3 regions of the Streptomyces sp. NPDC101151 genome follow, and region 1 is predicted to be linked to each of the others. Evidence: riboswitches for the same ligand, from Rfam matches in the RefSeq annotation. Region 1 holds a riboswitch; each other region holds the start of a gene.
What was found. A riboswitch is a leader RNA that binds a small molecule or an ion and turns the genes downstream of it on or off. The one in region 1 is predicted to bind cobalamin.

Region 1 (5,818 bases):
ACTGGAGGACGACCAGATCGCCAAGTTCCAGCGCGAACTGGGCGCGATGGGCTACAAGTTCCAGTTCATCACGCTGGCCGGATTCCACTCCCTCAACCACGGCATGTTCGACCTCGCCCGCGGCTACGCCGAGCACGGCATGACCGCCTACGTCGACCTGCAGGAGAAGGAGTTCGCCGCGCAGGCCCACGGCTTCACGGCCGTCAAGCACCAGCGCGAGGTCGGCACCGGCTACTTCGACCTCGTCTCCACCGCCGTCAACCCCGCCTCCTCCACCACCGCGCTGGCCGGCTCCACCGAGGAAGAGCAGTTCCACTAGGCGCACCCGTTCGGCCCGTCGGGCCCGTCCAGCCCGTCCGGTCCGCCCCAGCCGAACGGGGGTCGTACGACCGTCCCCGTCCGACCCCCGTTCCCCCTTCCTTCCGCAGGAGAACCGATGCCCACCAGTGCTCCGACCCGCCACGTCCGCATCCTCGCTCCCCTGGGCGACCGTCACGACGAGATCCTCACGCCCGCCGCCCTGGACTTCGTCGGTCAGCTGGCCTCGGCCTTCGCCCGGCGCCGCCAGGACCTGATGAAGGAACGCCGGCGCCAGGTCCTGCGCCTGGCCAGTGGGTCCCCGCTCGACTTCCCGATGGTCACCGCCGCCGTCCGCGCCGACCCCTCCTGGCGTGTCGCACCGCCCGCCCCCGGCCTGACCGACCGCCGCGTGGAGATCACCGGCCCTCCGGACCGCCGCATGACGGTCAACGCCCTCAACTCCGGTGCCCGTGTGTGGATGGCCGACTTCGAGGACGCCACCGCTCCCACCTGGAACAACGTGATCGGCGGCCAGCTCAACCTGCTGGACGCCATCGAGCGGTGCATCGACTTCACCGCCGACGACGGCAAGGAATACCGACTCGCCGACCGGGATCAGCTCGCCACCATCGTCGTACGGCCACGCGGCTGGCATCTCGACGAAGAACACCTGGAGTTCGACGGCCGTCCGGTGCCCGCCGCGCTCGTCGACTTCGGCCTGTACTTCTTCCACTGCGCGCAGCGCCAGATCGACGCCGGGCACGGCCCGTACTTCTACCTCCCCAAGCTGGAGAACCGCTACGAGGCCCGCCTGTGGAACGACGTCTTCGTCGCCGCCCAGGAACTGCTCGGCATCCCCCACGGCACGATCCGCGCCACGGTCCTCATCGAGACGATCACCGCCGCGTTCGAGATGGAGGAGATCCTCTACGAGCTGCGCGAGCACAGCTCCGGCCTCAACGCGGGCCGCTGGGACTACCTCTTCAGCCTGATCAAGACCTTCGGCCACCGCACCGACTTCCTGCTGCCCGACCGTGCGAAGGTCACGATGACCGCCCCCTTCATGCGCTCCTACACCGAACTGCTCGTGCGCACCTGCCACCGACGCGGCGCCCACGCCATCGGCGGCATGGCCGCCCAGGTGCCCAGCAAGGACCCGGCCGCCCACGAGGCGGCGCTCGCCAAGGTCCGACTGGACAAGGAGCGCGAGGCCGAAGACGGCTTCGACGGCTCCTGGGTCGCCCACCCCGGGCTCGTGCCCGTCTGCCGCGAGGTCTTCGACTCCGTCCTCGGCGACCGGCCGCACCAGCTCGACCGCACCCGGGACGACGTGGCGGTGACGGCCGCGGACCTGCTGTCCGTGCGCCGCATCAGCGGACCGCCCACGGCAGAGGGCGTGCGGACGAACATCGCGGTCGCCCTGCGCTACTTCGCCGCCTGGCTGCGCGGGCAGGGCGCCGTCGCGCTGAACGGCCTCATGGAGGACGCGGCCACGGCCGAGATCGCCCGGGTGCAGATCTGGCAGTGGCTGCGGCACCGCGTGATCGACCGGGACACGGTCCTCGGGATGCTCGACGAGGAACTCGTCGCTCTCGGCGCCGAGTACCCGTGGGCGCCGGTCGACGAGATCCGTGACCTCTTCGAACACACTGCACTGACCGGTGAGTTGCCGCTCTTCTTCACGCCGGACGCCTATGCCCGCCACCTCGTGCGCCGGACGGAGACCCGGTCATGAGCGGCGGCATCCGGCGCGTCGGAGTGGTCGGCGGCGGCCAGATGGGCGCGGGCATCGCCGAGGTGTGCGCACGGGCCGGGCTGGACACGGTGGTCTGCGAGGCCGACGCCACGGCCGCCCTCGCGGCACGGGGGCGTGTGGCCTCCTCGCTGGAGCGTGCGGTGCAGCGGGGCAAGCTGGAGCCGGCCGCCGCGCAGGACGCCCTCGCCCGCCTGGTGTTCACCGGCGATCTGGAGGACCTGGCGGACCGGGAGCTGGTCGTCGAGGCCGTCATCGAGAACGCGGAGGCCAAGACCGAGGTGTTCGCCGCCCTCGACAAGATCGTCGAGGACCCGGCGGCCGTTCTCGCCACGAACACCTCCTCGCTCCCCGTCATGCGCCTCGGAATGGCCACCGGTCGCGCCGACCGGGTCGTGGGACTGCACTTCTTCAACCCGGTGCCCGTACTGCCGCTGGTCGAGGTCGTGTCCTCGCTGCACACGGCACCGGAGACCCTGGCCGCCGTCGAGGACTTCGCCGCACGCACGCTCGGCAAGACGGTCGTCCACTCCCGGGACCGAGCGGGCTTCGTCGTCAACGCGCTGCTCATCCCGTACCTTCTGGCGGCCGTCCGCATGGCGGAGTCCGGCTTCGCCACGGCCGCCGACATCGACACCGGCATGGAGCTGGGGTGCGCCCACCCCATGGGGCCGCTCCGGCTCGCGGACCTGATCGGGCTGGACACCGTCGCCTCGATCGCCGAGTCGCTCTACGACGAGTTCCGGGAACCCCTCCACGCCCCTCCCCCGCTGCTCCAGCGGATGGTCGAGGCGGGACTGCTGGGCCGTAAGACCGGCCGCGGGTTCCACGTGTACGGCCAGGACTGAGCAGCCTGGCACCACTGGGCTGAGGGGCCCGGACCGCACCCGCCGGCCGAGGGAACCGGCGGGTGGACGCAGGGGAAGGGCGGGGGCGCACAGGCGACGCCTCCCGTCCGGCCGTCCGTGCCCGTCGTCCATCCCACCGTCCGAATGGTGGAGTGGGACTCCGGCCGCTCGCGCCACCGTCTAGGCTTGCCGGTGCAGCTGGTTCGCCCCGTCCGCCAGACGGGACGCGTCGTAAGAGGGAACCCGGTGGGAATCCGGGACTGCCCCGCAGCGGTGAGCGAGAACGACCGCCGTCATACGCACTGGGCCCGACGTACCGGGCCTGGGAAGCGACGGCCAGTAGGTGTCCTCCTCGGTGAGGACGTGCCCGCGAGTCCGAAGACCTGCCATCTGCCCGTGTGCGAAGCACTCGTACGCGGACATCCCGGTGACCCCGAGGGCGGGTCGGCGAACACACCGCACGGACGGCCACCGGTCGCTGCCGTCCGGTCCGTCACCCCTTCGCGCTCTCGTCCCGTCCCCGGGATCTCAGGGATCAATCTCGCGAAGGAGATCTCCGTGACCACCAAGCCCGCAGCCGCGGCAGCACGGGCCACCGTGTACGGCTACCCCCGCCAGGGACAGAGCCGGGAACTGAAGAAGGCGATCGAGGGCTACTGGAAGGGCCGCGTCACCGCCGCCGCCCTGGGCGCCACCGCCACCGAAGTGCGCCGTACGAACTGGCGGCAGCTCGCGGACGCCGGCATCGGCGAAGTGCCGACCGGCGACTTCTCGTACTACGACCACGTGCTCGACACCACCGTCATGGTCGGCGCGATCCCCGCACGCCACCGGGAGGCCGTCACCGCCGACCCGCTGGCCGGGTACTTCGCCATGGCGCGCGGCACGCAGGACGCGGCGCCGCTCGAGATGACCAAGTGGTTCGACACCAATTACCACTATCTCGTGCCCGAACTGGGTCCGGACACGGTCTTCTCGGGCAACTCGGCCAAGCAGGTCGCGGAGTTGCAGGAGGCCCTCGCGCTCGGCCTGACCGCGCGGCCCGTGCTCGTCGGTCCCGTCACGTACCTTCTCCTCGCCAAGCCCGCGCCCGGCGTGCCCGCGGACTTCGACCCGCTCACCCTGCTCGACCGACTGCTTCCGGTGTACGCCGAGGTCCTCACCGACCTGCGCGCGGCAGGCGCGGAGTGGGTGCAGCTGGACGAGCCCGCGCTCGTCCAGGACCGGACACCGGCCGAGCTGAACGCGGCAGCCCGCGCCTACCGCGACCTCGGTGCCCTCACGGACCGGCCGAAGCTGCTCGTCGCCTCCTACTTCGACCGCCTCGGCGACGCCCTGCCGGTACTCGCCAAGGCCCCGGTCGACGGCCTCGCCCTCGACTTCACCGAGTCGGCCGCCGCCAACCTGGACGCGCTCGCGGCCATCGGCGGGCTGGCGGGCAAGCGCCTGGTCGCCGGTGTCGTCAACGGCCGCAACATCTGGGTCAACGACCTGGAGAAGTCCCTCGCCACGCTCGGCACCCTCCTCGGCCTGGCAGACCGGGTGGACGTGTCGGCCTCCTGCTCCCTCCTGCACGTCCCCCTCGACGCCTCGGCGGAGCGGGACATCGAGCCACAGATCCGGCGCTGGCTCGCCTTCGCCCGGCAGAAGACCACCGAGATCGTCACGCTGGCCCGCGGGCTGACCCGCGGCCCGGACGCCATCGCCGCCGAACTGTCCGCCAACCGCGCCGACCTCGCCTCCCGGGCAGGCTCGCCCATCACGAGCGATCCGGCCGTCCGCGCCCGCGGCGCCGCCGTCACCGATACGGACGCCCGCCGTTCCCAGTCGTACCCCGAGCGGGCCGCCGCCCAGCGCTCCCACCTCGGCCTGCCGTTGCTGCCCACGACCACCATCGGCTCCTTCCCGCAGACAGGCGAGCTGCGCACCGCCCGTGCCGACCTGCGTGCGGGCCGGATCGACACGGCCGGCTACGAGGAGCGGATCAGGGCGGAGATCCAGGAGGTGATCGCCTTCCAGGAGAAGGCCGGCCTGGACGTCCTGGTGCACGGCGAGGCCGAACGCAACGACATGGTCCAGTACTTCGCCGAACAGCTCACCGGCTACCTCGCCACCCAGCACGGCTGGGTCCAGTCCTACGGCACGCGTTACGTCCGTCCGCCGATCCTGGCCGGGGACATCTCCCGCCCGGAACCGATGACGGTGCGCTGGACGACCTACGCCCAGTCCCTCACCCCTCGCCCGGTGAAGGGCATGCTCACCGGGCCGGTCACCATGCTCGCCTGGTCGTTCGTCCGTGACGACCAGCCGCTCGCCGACACCGCCCGCCAGGTCGCCCTCGCCCTGCGCGACGAGGTGAACGACCTGGAGGCGGCGGGCACTTCGGTGATCCAGGTGGACGAGCCCGCGCTGCGCGAGACACTGCCGTTGCGTGCCGCCGACCATGGCGCGTACCTGGCGTGGGCCACGGAGGCGTTCCGCCTGACCACCAGCGGCGTGCGGCCGGACACCCAGGTCCACACGCACATGTGCTACGCCGAGTTCGGCGACATCGTCCGGGCCATCGACGGCCTCGACGCGGACGTCATCAGCCTGGAGGCCGCCCGCTCCCATATGCAGGTCGCCCGCGAACTCGCCGCCTACGGCTACCCGCGCGAGGCCGGACCGGGCGTGTACGACATCCACTCCCCGCGGGTACCCGGGGCGGACGAGGCGGCCGAACTGCTGCGCCTCGGGCTCCGGGCCATCCCCGCCGAGCGCCTGTGGGTCAACCCCGACTGCGGGCTCAAGACCCGCGGTTGGCCCGAGGTGCGGACCTCCTTGGAGAACCTGGTCGCTGCGGCACGCACGGTGCGCGCGGAGCTGTAGCGGGCCATTCTCCGGTCACCGAGCCCCCCCCCCCGTCCGTTCTGGCCGG
Region 2 (5,818 bases), on a different contig from region 1:
CGGCGCGGTCCTCCGGGTCGGGGAGGTAGGTGTCGAGCAGCGTCAGATAGAACTGGACGTGCACGGCCTCCTCGAACAGCTGGCGCGACAGGTAGAGGCGCGCCTCCGGGGAGTTGATGTGCTTGTACAGCGTCAGCACCAGGTTGTTCGCGACGATCGAGTCGCCCGTCGCGAAGAAGGCCACCAGACGGCCGATCAGGTGCTGCTCGGCCGGCGTCAGCTTCGCGAGGTCGGAGACGTCCGAGTGGAGGTCGACCTCCTCGACGGTCCAGGTGTTCTTGATGGCGTCGCGGTAGCGCTCGTAGAAGTCGGGGTAGCGCATCGGGCGGAGAGTCAGCTCGAAGCCCGGGTCGAGCAGGTTGGTGTTACGAGTCATTGTCGTCGGCGCGAAGCGCCGTCCTCCAGGGGTGGCGGTCGGGTGGCGGGCGGGAATTACTGGCAGGCCTCGCAGGACTCGGGGTTCTCGAGGGAGCAGGCGACGGCGTCGGGGTCGGCCGCCTGCTGGACGGGGATGGTCGCTTGCGTCTGCGCCTGGGCCGCGCGGGCGATCCGGGTCGCCGGGCGGGAGCGCAGGTAGTACGTCGTCTTCAGGCCCGACTTCCAGGCGTACGCGTACATCGAGGAGAGCTTGCCGATGGTCGGCGTCTCCAGGAACAGGTTCAGGGACTGCGACTGGTCCAGGAACGGGGTACGGGCCGCGGCCATGTCGATCAGACCGCGCTGCGGGATCTCCCACGCCGTGCGGTACAGCGCCCGCACGTCCGCCGGGATCCACGCGAAGTCCTGCACCGAGCCGTTGGAGTCGCGCAGCGCCTCACGGGTGCGCGCGTCCCACACGCCCAGGTCCTTGAGGTCCTGCACCAGGTAGGAGTTGACCTGGAGGAACTCGCCGGACAGCGTCTCACGCTTGAACAGGTTGGAGACCTGCGGCTCGATGCACTCGTACACGCCCGCGATGGAGGCGATGGTCGCGGTCGGGGCGATCGCGAGCAGCAGCGAGTTGCGCATGCCGACCGCGGCGATCCGCTCGCGCAGGGCCGCCCAGCGCTCAGGCCAGTTCAGCTCGGTGTCGAAGTGGTCCGGGTGCAGGACACCCTTGGCCGTCCGGGTCTTCTCCCAGGCCGGCAGCGGGCCGTTGCGCTCGGCCAGGTCGGCGGAGGCCTCGTACGCGGCGAGCATGATGCGCTCGGCGATCCGGGTGGACAGGGCCCTGGCCTCGGGGGAGTCGAAGGGCAGACGCAGCTTGAAGAAGACGTCCTGCAGGCCCATCGCACCCAGGCCCACCGGGCGCCACTTGGCGTTGGAGCGGCCCGCCTGCTCGGTCGGGTAGAAGTTGATGTCGACCACGCGGTCGAGGAAGGCGACGGCCGTGCGGACCGTCTCGTCGAGGCGCTCCCAGTCGATGTCCCCGTTGCTCACGAAGGCGCCGAGGTTGACCGACCCCAGGTTGCAGACCGCGGTCTCCCCGTCGTCCGTGACCTCCAGGATCTCCGTGCAGAGGTTGGAGGAGTGGACGACATGGCCGGGCTCGGCCGTCTGGTTGGCGGTGCGGTTGGAGGCGTCCTTGAAGGTCATCCAGCCGTTGCCGGTCTGCGCGAGGGTGCGCATCATGCGGCCGTACAGGTCGCGGGCCGGGATGGTCCTCTTGGCCAGCCCGTCCGCCTCCGCCTTGCGGTAGGCGGCGTCGAACTCCGCGCCCCACAGGTCGACCAGCTCCGGCACGTCCGCCGGGGAGAACAGCGACCACTGCTCGTCGGCGTTGACCCGGCGCATGAACTCGTCGGGGATCCAGTGGGCCAGGTTGAGGTTGTGCGTACGGCGGGCGTCCTCACCGGTGTTGTCGCGCAGCTCCAGGAACTCCTCGATGTCGGAGTGCCAGGTCTCCAGGTACACCGCTGCGGCGCCCTTGCGTCGGCCGCCCTGGTTCACCGCGGCGACCGAGGCGTCCAGGGTCTTCAGGAACGGGACGATGCCGTTGGAGTGCCCGTTGGTGCCGCGGATCAGCGAACCGCGGCTGCGGATCCGGGAGTACGACAGACCGATGCCGCCGGCGTGCTTGGAGAGGCGGGCGACCTGGTGGTAGCGGTCGTAGATGGAGTCCAGCTCGTCCAGCGGGGAGTCGAGGAGGTAGCAGGACGACATCTGGGGGTGCCGCGTGCCGGAGTTGAAGAGGGTGGGGGAGGAAGGCAGGTAGTCGAGGCGGCTCATGAGCCCGTACAGCGCCGAGACCTCGTCCACGGAGCGGGCCGTGTCGTCCTCGGCGAGGCCCGCGGCGACGCGCAGCATGAAGTGCTGGGGCGTCTCGATCACCTTGCGGGTGATGGGGTGCCGCAGCAGGTAGCGGCTGTGCAGGGTGCGCAGGCCGAAGTAGCCGAAGCGGTCGTCGGCGGTCCGGTCGACCAGCGCGTCCAGACGCTCGGCGTGCAGCCGCACGAACTCCGCCGTGCGGTCGGCCACCAGGCCCTCGCGGTGCCCCACGGCGACGGACTCGGTGAAGGACGTGACGCCCTGCGAGGCGGCCTCGGCGCGGATGGAGACGGTCAGCAGCCGGGCGGCCAGCCGGGAGTAGGCGGGGTCCTCGGAGATGAGGCCGGCGGCCGCCTCCGTGGCCAGCTCGCGCAACTCCGCCTCGTCCGCCCGGGCGGAGCGGCCCCGCAGCGCGGCCGCGGCGACGCGGCCGGGGTCGGCGTCGGGGAGGTCGGCGGTCAGCTCGGTCAGGGTCCGCAGCAGCGCGGCACCGGGACCGTCGGTGTCCACCGGGGCTTGCGTCGCCTGGATGGCTGAAGCCGGTTCGGCTGGCGCGATGGTCACGTGGGGCTCTCCCTCGCTCGGCACGGGGGCCTGGCGGAGGGCAGGGGGCAGCACGAGCGCGCACGGCGTCGCGTCCACCGGCCCACTCCACGAAGCCCGGACGTCTGGAGGCACCCGGACCGGACGGCCGGGCGCGCGCTGCCGGCAGGTCCTCGGACTGAACAGGCGTGCGGATACACGCAAGTACACCGTTGCGGGACAGTTCCGGATTCGCACCGGATTCCCCTGCGACGACAGCGAGGACGAGCATACATCTAGTGCCGGGCTGTGGTGTCACCCCCAGATGTTGTGTCTGTTGCGTGTTGCGGCGGCTTCAGAGTGTCAACTCGTAGGTGGGGATCCGGACGGCGTCCAGGTGGGGGACGGGGTTCCGGTTCCGCGCGCGTGTGCGAACGGGGCCGAGGTGTTCGTGGCTCCTCCGGGCGCCGATGCGGTGGGGCGCTGCGCATCGGGCGCTGGGCGGACGGCGGCCCCACGGCGGGCGGGCACGAACAGCGGGCCGCCGTGGTGCTCGGCGGCCCGCTGCGGGGTGCGTGGGGTTGCCCGTGCCCCTCGGGCGCGGTTCAGTGACCGGCGCCTGCCGTGGCCGGCGGAAGCTCCACCTCGACGCCCGCGTCGCCGGCGTCCGCCGTGTAGTCCTCCGGCCTGGTCTCGTCGAGGCCCTCGGGGGCCTTCACGGCCTTCAGGACGAAGGTCAGGACCACCGTGACGACGACGTTCAGCACGAAGGCCGTGAGACCGATGTAACCGATCTCACCGATGCCCGGGATCTCCTTCGCGGAGCCGCCGAAGTGCTTCTGGGTCGGCGAGGCCACCCCGTACGCGGCGAACGTGCCGTAGATCATTCCGACCGCCCAGCCGGCGAGCAGCGCCCAGCGGTGGAACCACCGGGTGAACAGGCCACCGACCAGGGCCGGGAAGGTCTGCAGGATCCAGATGCCGCCCAGCAGCTGGAAGTTGATGGCGACCGTCTTGTCCATCGTCAGGACGAAGACCAGCGCACCCACCTTCACCAGCAGCGACACCAGCTTGGAGACCCGGGTCTCCTGCTCGGGCGTGGCGTCGGGCCGGATGAAGTCCTTGTAGATGTTGCGGGTGAAGAGGTTCGCCGCCGCGATGGACATGATGGCCGCGGGCACCAGGGCGCCGATGCCGATCGCCGCGAAGGCCACGCCCGCGAACCAGTCCGGGAACATGTCCTCGAACAGCTGCGGAATCGCCAGCTGCCCGTTGGTGACCTTCACCCCGGCCGCGATCGCCATGAAGCCGAGCAGCGCGAGCAGGCCCAGCATCAGCGAATACAGCGGCAGGATCGTGGTGTTGCGCCGGATCACCTCACGGCTCCTGGACGACAGCGTCGCGGTGATCGAGTGCGGGTACATGAACAGCGCGAGCGCCGAGCCGAGCGCCAGCGTGGCGTACGTCCACTGGCCCGCGGGGGCCGGTACGAGACCGCCCGCACCCGCCGCGGTGAACTTGTCGCCCGCCTTGGCGAAGATGTCGTCGAACCCGCCCAGCTTGATCGGGATGTAGATGATCGCCACCGCGATGACGATGTAGATCAGCGTGTCCTTCACGAACGCGATCAGCGCGGGCGCGCGCAGCCCCGACGAGTAGGTGTACGCCGCCAGCACGCCGAAGGCGATGAGCAGCGGCAGGTCCTTCACGAACCAGTTGGTGTTCTCGCCGCCGCCGACACCCATCACGTCCAGCACCGCCTGGATGCCGACGAGCTGGAGCGCGATGTAGGGCATCGTCGCGAGGATGCCGGTGAGCGCCACCGCCAGCGACAGCCCCTTCGAGCCGAAGCGGCCGCGCACGAAGTCCGAGGTGGTGATGTAGCCGTGGCGGTGCGAGACCGACCACAGGCGGGGCAGGAACGTGAAGATCAGCGGGTAGACCAGGATCGTGTACGGCACCGCGAAGAAGCCGGCCGCGCCCGCCGCGTAGATCGCCGCCGGTACGGCGACGAAGGTGTACGCCGTGTACAGGTCGCCGCCGAGCAGGAACCAGGTGACCCAGGTGCCGAACGACCGTCCGCCCAGGCCCCATTCGTCCAGGGACTGCTCGTTGTCGGCCCTGCGCCAGCGCGCGGCGAGGAAGCCCATGGCCGTGACGGCCAGGAAGAAGAAGATGAAGACGCCGAGCGCGACGCCGTTGACGCCGTCCTTCACTGCGCCGCCCCCCTGTCCTGCGTGGCCCTGCGGGCGCTCTGGTCGCGCTGCCACAGCTTGTACGCGAGCACCGTGAGCGCGGTGGAGATCAGCACCCACAGCATCTGGTACCAGTAGAAGAACGGGATCCCGATGAACGCGGGATCGTTCTTGGCGTACGAGCCCACCCACAGCATCGCCACGAAGGGCGCGACGAGACACAGGCCGATGATCACGCGGACCGGTGTCACGACCGGTGGTCTCACTTCAGGCGTTTCGGACATGCCATGGCTCCGTCCCCTCGCTGATCATCTGTGTAATGCGCAGGCAATCTAGGTGACGGTGTCAGGGCAGCGGAAGACCTCGTCCGTATATCGGTATGTCGATTTCGGGGTTGTGGCGTGAAGAACCGAACTCCGGTCAGTCCTGCGGGCGCTTCAGCCGTGCCACGAACTTGTACCGGTCGCCCCGGTAGACGGACCGCACCCATTCCACCGGCTTGCCCTCCCGGTCCAGGGAGTGACGGGAGAGCATCAGCATCGGCAGGCCCACGTCGGTGCCGAGCAGGCCGGCCTCGCGCGGGGTGGCCAGCGAGGTCTCGATGGTCTCCTCGGCCTCGGCGAGATGGACGTCGTAGACCTCGGCGAGGGCCGTGTACAGGGACGTGTACTTCACCAGCGAGCGTCTGAGGGCCGGGAAGCGCTTGGCCGACAGGTGGGTGGTCTCGATCGCCATCGGCTCGCCGTTGGCCATGCGCAGCCGCTCGATGCGCAGCACGCGCCCGCCGGCCGTGATGTCGAGCAGCTCGGCGAGCCGGTCGTCGGCGGTGATGTAGCCGACGTCCAGCAGCTGCG
Region 3 (5,818 bases), on a different contig from region 1:
CGGACCCGTCGGGCGCGCCGGCCGTGACCAGCGAGCCGTCGGCGGAGAAGGCCAGGGCCGTCCGCTGTACCGTGGAGCCGACCGCCCGCAGCACGGCCGTGCGGCGCCACGTGCGCGCGTCCCACAGGGTGACCCGGCCCCGGAAGTCGGCGACGGCGGCACACCGTCCGCCGGGGCTGAAGGCGCCCGCCACCAGGTGGTCCTCCCCTTTCACCCCCGCGACTCCCTTGCGCCGCCCGCCCGTCGAGGTGGCGACGAGCGTCCCGTCGGATCTCAGGGCGAGGCGGCCGGACGGATCGAGGGCCATGCGTTCCTCCGTCGGCGCCGGCCCGGGCCGCACGGGCCTGCCCTGCCGGTCGAAGGCGCCCCGGGTCACCGCCTTCTGCCGCCACGCCCCGCCGACGAGCCCGTGCAGCGCGACGGTGCCCAGGACGGGGGTGCGCGTCTGCTCCTCAGCGTGCGCCAGTCGGAGCAGGTCGCCTGGATCGGCGCACCGCCAGACCCGGCACACCGCCAGACCCGGCACACCGCCAGACCCGGCACACCGCCAGACCCGGCACACCGCCAGACCCGGCACACCGCCAGACCCGGCGCACCGCCAGACCCGGCGCACCGCCAGACCGGGCACACCGCCAGACCCGGCGCACCGCTAGACCGGGCGCACCGCCGTGTGCACGGTGTACGCACCCAGCAGGAACACGTCGGGCCTGCGGTGCACGCTCGCCGGGTCGGCCGGGTCGAGGAGCCGGTCCAGGGTGGCCCGGTCCTCGGCGTCCATGTCGTCGGTGCCCGCGTCGCGCAGCCGGGACAGGACGGCCCCGACGTAGTCGCGGGCCCGGTCGGTCGCCGGGGCGGGCAGGTCGAGCAGGAAGCTGCGGGTGCGGGTGTGCTTCAGACCTGCGGAGGTCAGCAGGGCCGCCCAGTCCTCGGTCTCGGTGACCGAGCCGGGCAGGTCCGCGCGCATCCGCGCGAACCACTCCTCCTGCACCACGTCCAGCCGTGCCTGGAGTCCGGGGCGCCCGATGCCGATGTCACGGGGCAGGAAGCGGGAGGGGAGGCCGCCTTCGAGGAGGGCCAGGGTGCCGCCGGGGGCGAGCCGGGCGGCGAACGCGGCGAGTGCGGCGCGCTGGTCGCCGAGATGGTGCAGGCTGCGGCTGGCCCACAGCAGATCGGCCGGATAGTCCAACTCGTCCAGCACGCCGGGCAGTTCACCGGCGAGGGTGTCGAACCGGTCGGTCACGCCCTGCCGCGCGGCGCGGGCGCGGGCTCGCTCCAGCAACGGCTCGGTCCCGTCGACGGCCACGACCCGCGCGCCGGGGAAGGCCTCGGCGAACAGGCAGGAGACGACACCGGGACCGCTGCCCGCGTCGACGATCAGCCCCGGCTCGGTCACCTCCTTCGCCAGCCAGGCCATGGCCCGCTCGTAGACGGGGGTGAACAGTTCCGCATGGGCCTCCAGCAAAGGGCCCATCTCACTCCAGTCGATGTCGGTGTCATGTCCGTGTCCATGTCCGTGCGCGTGCCGGTGCTCTGATGCGTGGTGGTCGTGCGCCATGGTGGCCAGCCTCTCCTCGGTGTGCGGCCAGCGTGCGACGGCACACCGGCCGGGGGCCAGCCGTATTGCCGGTACGGCAAAGACGAGCGACGGAATCGTGAGGGACGGCAAAAGGGCGGGCGGCAGAAAACCACATGCCGTACGGCCGGCCGATCACCGACGATGGCTCGATGGACGACGGACTGGTCGAGCGATTCCTGACCGACGGCTTCGTGCGGATCGAGGGCGCCTTCCCGCCCCGGGTCGCGGAGGACTGCGCGCGGCTGCTGTGGCGGGAGACGGGCTACGACCCGCAAGACCCGGGCACCTGGCAGGATCCGGTGGTGCGGGTCGGCGGAATGGCGCAGGGGCCGTTCGCGGCGGCGGCCAACTCCCCTGCGCTGCATACGGCGTTCGACGCGCTCGTCGGCCCCGGACGGTGGGAGCCGCGCTACTCGCTGGGCACCTTCCCCCTGCGTTTCCCGCACTCCGACGAGCCCGGCGACACGGGCTGGCACATCGAAGGCAGTTACCTGCCCGACGGCGCGGCCCACTACCACACGAACCTGCGCTCCCGGGACCGCGCCCTGTTGATGCTGTTCCTGTTCAGCGAGGTCACCGTGGCCGACGCCCCGACACGGATCCGGGTCGGCTCCCACCTGGACGTGCCCCGGATCCTCCAGCCGTACGGCGAGGAGGGCGCCTCCTTCCTCGAGCTGGGCCCTCGGGTGGCCGACGCCTCCTCGCACCGGCCGCTCGCCCATGCCACGGGCCGTCCCGGCGATGTGTACCTCTGCCATCCGTTCCTGGTGCACGCGGCCCAGCCGCACCACGGCACACGTCCCCGTTTCATGGCGCAGCCGCCGCTGTCCCCGGCGCTGCCGTACGACCCGGACCGCCCGGGCGCGAGCCGCTCGCCGGTGGAGGAGGCGATCCGCCGGGGTCTGTCCCTCGGTGCGGACTGACCCCGGCGGACGCTCGTCCGGTCAGGGCAGCGGCGAGTCCGACGGCTCCAGCAGCGCCATCCCGAACGACAAGGACAAGGGCTTCGACCGCATGTGCGACCCGAAGTGCACGGGTGTGCCCTGTGTGCCCTGCATCCGGTGGACGCGGGGCACAGTCGGGCGTATCTCCGGGGCGTCGACCGAGGCCGCACCGCCGTTCAGGACGGCAGGTCCCGGTGACGACGCAGCAGCGCCGCTATGGCGCAGCGCAGACAGTCGGGGCCGGCGTTCCGCTCCGTGGTCTCCTCGCCGGGGCACGACCGCGATGACGCCGTCGGTGCCGTCCCGGCCTGCTCGCGGCAGCCGTCCGCCGGGGCGGCTATCAGCGTCTCCAGGTCCTGCAGGAGCTGTTCGGTCCGCTTCGCCTGCTGGGCGAGCACGCGCACGCGAGCGCTCTGGCCGCCGATCTGGCGTCGGCTGGCGACGAGTTGCTCATACTCCTCCGGCGTGAGGGCCACAGCCTCGCGGCCACCGAGGATGATGTGGCGCGGCTGAAGGTGTCTGGCCACTCTGGTCCTCCGCTCCTCGCCCGGGTTTGATCCACGCCCAGCACGCAGGTTCTCCGTGTCCTGCCTGTGATGGGGTGGGAGTCGGTGTCCGGGGAACGCGAGAGGGCCCCCGGATGGTTCCGAGGGGCCCTGTCGTGTCCTGAAGGATTCAGTGTGCGGCCGGAATCGTCTGTCCACTCGCGGCGTTCGCGGGCTTCGGGTTCAGCAGGCGTTCGGCCAACTCGCCGAAGAGCAGACCGAAACCGCCCCACAGAACGGTCTGGATGGCCAGCGCCGAGAGCCGGAACCGCCACAGCAGAGCGGCCGGGAAGTCCTTCGGCACCTCGTCGACGACCGGCAGGAACTCATACGCCACCCCGATCACGACGACGAACGCCGCCACCGCGGCCACCGTCGCCCACCAGGCGCCCAGCGAGGGCGCGAGGCGCTTGCCCACCATGGTGGCGGCAATCGCCAGGAGCACGCTGAGCAGCATCATCAGGAAATACAGCGTGGTCCGCCTGCCGATGGTGTCCGGGTCACCGACCGACGGCGGATTGGCCGGGTACTTCAGGAACGGCACCACGTACACGGCCACCAGGGCACAGACCGACAGCAGCAGCGCGGTCGCCCGCGGGCTGAAGCGGCCCACCCGGCCCAGCGCGAAGCAGTACGCGAGCGCCGCGATGCCACCGAAGGCGACCCCGTAGACGAGGACACCGGTGGCCAGACCGGCGGTGGACTGCAGGGAGCGGGAGACGACTTCCATCTCGTGCTCGTGGGAGTGGGCGTCCTCGAAGCCGATCGCCCTGTCCACGCTCGGCTCACCGAGGAGGTAGGCGACGACGAGAGCGAGCACACCGGCGGCCAGACCGGCGAGCATGCCCCGCACGAGGAGGTTTCTTACCGTTGCGGAGTTCATGAGAGTGCGGCGTCCCTCGCGTCAGTGGCAGGGGAAGCCGAGCAGGTGACGGGCGTCGTGCACCCACTCATGGACGTCCGTGCCGCTGAACACGGAGGTGGCGCCCTGCTCGGCGCCGACGAAGTACAGCAGAACCAGCATCAGGATGCCGAAGAAGACCGCCCACGGCGCTATCGCCTTCAGCGGCAGCGTGGCGGGAACAACGGGAGTGGCTGTCGGCGGAGCGACGGTCTGCGCCATGGCAGGACCTCCTCTGGGAGTTCGCGTCCCATCTCGGTGGTGCACAGGACGACGGCCACGGGTCTGACTCACGAAACACCCCTTCTTCCAAGGTGTCTCGCACACAGTGGCGCGACCGTGCCGGATTCCCACCGGCTTCCGTCTCGCCGTCGTCAATATCGCACCGACCGTACCGCGTGCCGCCTGCCCGGCCAAGACCGCGTCCACCTGGCGGCATCCAGCCGGCACGCCAGGTGGACGGACCGGTGACCAGCGGGTCAGCGGTGGCGGAATTCCGGCGGTCGCTTGTCGACGAAGGCGCCCACGCCCTCCTGTCGTCGTAGAGGTCGAGGACGTGGCGGCCCGCGGGGAGCATGCTGACGACCACGTCGGCGCCCGCCACGGCGGCGGACGCGCATCCGGCCGGTTCGGCACCGGCCGTGGCCGCGGTGTCGAGGGCGTCGGGCACGAGGTCGTGGCCGGGTACCCGGTGGACGGCCTTGACCAGGTTGGCGGCCATGGGGCCGCCCATGTGACCGAGTCCGATGACGGCGATGGTGCGGCTCACCAGGCCACCTCCGTGGCGGCGTCGGGTCCGGCGAGCCCCAGCTCCCGGTCGCCGAGGGGGGCGAAGAAGCGTTCGACGTCGGCGTCGGTGACCTCGGCGAGCCTGGCCGGGGACCAGTGCGGGTTGCGGTCCTTGTCGATGACCTGGGCGCGGATGCCCTCCACCAGGTCGGCTGTGCTCAGGGTCGCGCAGGAGACGCGGTACTCCTGGTCGAGGACCCGCTCCAGCGGGCCGAGGCGCCGAGCGCGGCGCATGGCGACGAGGGTGACCTTGAGCGAGGTGGGCGACTTGGCGAGCAGGGTTTCGGCCGCCTCCTTCGCGTCGGGGCCGCCCTGGGCGAGCAGCCGGTGGATGATCTCCTCGACCGTGTCGGCGGCGTAGCAGGTGTCGATCCACTCGCGCCGTCCGGCCAACTCGCCCGGCGGCGAGGGCCGCACATGGCGTGCCAGGACGTCTCGTACGGGCAGGTCGGCGAGGTCGTCGACGAGGTGCCGGAGGGACGTGGACGGTACGTAGTGGTCGGCCAGGCCGCACAGCAGGGCGTCGGCTGCGCCGATCTGGGTGCCGTTCAGCGCGAGGTGGGTGCCCAGTTCTCCCGGCGCGAGGGCGAGGAGATGCGTGCCGCCGACGTCGGGGACGAAGCCGATGCCGGTCTCGGGCATGGCGATCCTGGACCGCTCGGTGACGACCCGGACGCTGCCGTGCGCGGAGACGCCGACACCGCCGCCCATGACGATGCCGTCCATGACGGCGACGTACGGCTTGGGGTAACGGGCGATGCGGGCGTTGAGGTGGTACTCGTCGCGCCAGAACGCGGCGGAGGCGGTGCCGTCGCCGTTGCGGGCGTCGTCGTGGACGGCGCGGATGTCACCGCCCGCGCACAGGCCGCGCTCCCCCGCGCCGGTGATGACCACGGTCTCCACGGAAGGGTCGTGTTCCCACGTGGTCAGGGCCGCGTCGATGCGGCGCACCATCTCGTGGTTGAGGGCGTTGAGGGCCTTGGGGCGGTTGAGGGTGATGTGGGCGGCCCGTCCCGCGGTGTGCAGCAGGACGGGGGCCTCGGTGCCGCTCATCCGAACGCCT

Region 2: linked by a shared signal. The riboswitch ahead of ACIRU3_RS35520 (ribonucleoside-diphosphate reductase subunit alpha) and the one ahead of metE (5-methyltetrahydropteroyltriglutamate--homocysteine S-methyltransferase) in region 1 are both predicted to bind cobalamin.
Region 3: linked by a shared signal. The riboswitch ahead of ACIRU3_RS46790 (CbtB-domain containing protein) and the one ahead of metE (5-methyltetrahydropteroyltriglutamate--homocysteine S-methyltransferase) in region 1 are both predicted to bind cobalamin.

The regions. Positions count from the first base shown of each region.
Region 1 covers NZ_JBIWPP010000014.1:4,763-10,580, reverse strand. Annotated here, with positions in the region: gene aceA (isocitrate lyase) at 1-319, shown strand, start outside; gene aceB (malate synthase A) at 437-2,035, shown strand; gene ACIRU3_RS24705 (3-hydroxybutyryl-CoA dehydrogenase) at 2,032-2,901, shown strand; cobalamin riboswitch at 3,084-3,307, shown strand; gene metE (5-methyltetrahydropteroyltriglutamate--homocysteine S-methyltransferase) at 3,460-5,769, shown strand.
Region 2 covers NZ_JBIWPP010000028.1:84,034-89,851, forward strand. Annotated here, with positions in the region: gene ACIRU3_RS35515 (ribonucleotide-diphosphate reductase subunit beta) at 1-376, opposite strand, end outside; gene ACIRU3_RS35520 (ribonucleoside-diphosphate reductase subunit alpha) at 433-2,811, opposite strand; cobalamin riboswitch at 2,937-3,074, opposite strand; gene mctP (monocarboxylate uptake permease MctP) at 3,375-4,985, opposite strand; gene ACIRU3_RS35530 (DUF3311 domain-containing protein) at 4,982-5,248, opposite strand; gene ACIRU3_RS35535 (GntR family transcriptional regulator) at 5,385-5,818, opposite strand, start outside.
Region 3 covers NZ_JBIWPP010000084.1:611-6,428, reverse strand. Annotated here, with positions in the region: gene ACIRU3_RS46815 (WD40 repeat domain-containing protein) at 1-526, opposite strand, end outside; gene ACIRU3_RS46810 (class I SAM-dependent methyltransferase) at 650-1,555, opposite strand; gene ACIRU3_RS46805 (phytanoyl-CoA dioxygenase family protein) at 1,726-2,499, shown strand; gene ACIRU3_RS46800 (hypothetical protein) at 2,697-3,047, opposite strand; gene ACIRU3_RS46795 (CbtA family protein) at 3,196-3,948, opposite strand; gene ACIRU3_RS46790 (CbtB-domain containing protein) at 3,970-4,188, opposite strand; cobalamin riboswitch at 4,225-4,374, opposite strand; partial or broken gene ACIRU3_RS46785 (NAD(P)-binding domain-containing protein) at 4,502-4,699, opposite strand; gene ACIRU3_RS46780 (enoyl-CoA hydratase/isomerase family protein) at 4,732-5,808, opposite strand; partial or broken gene ACIRU3_RS46775 (acyl-CoA dehydrogenase family protein) at 5,805-5,818, opposite strand, start outside.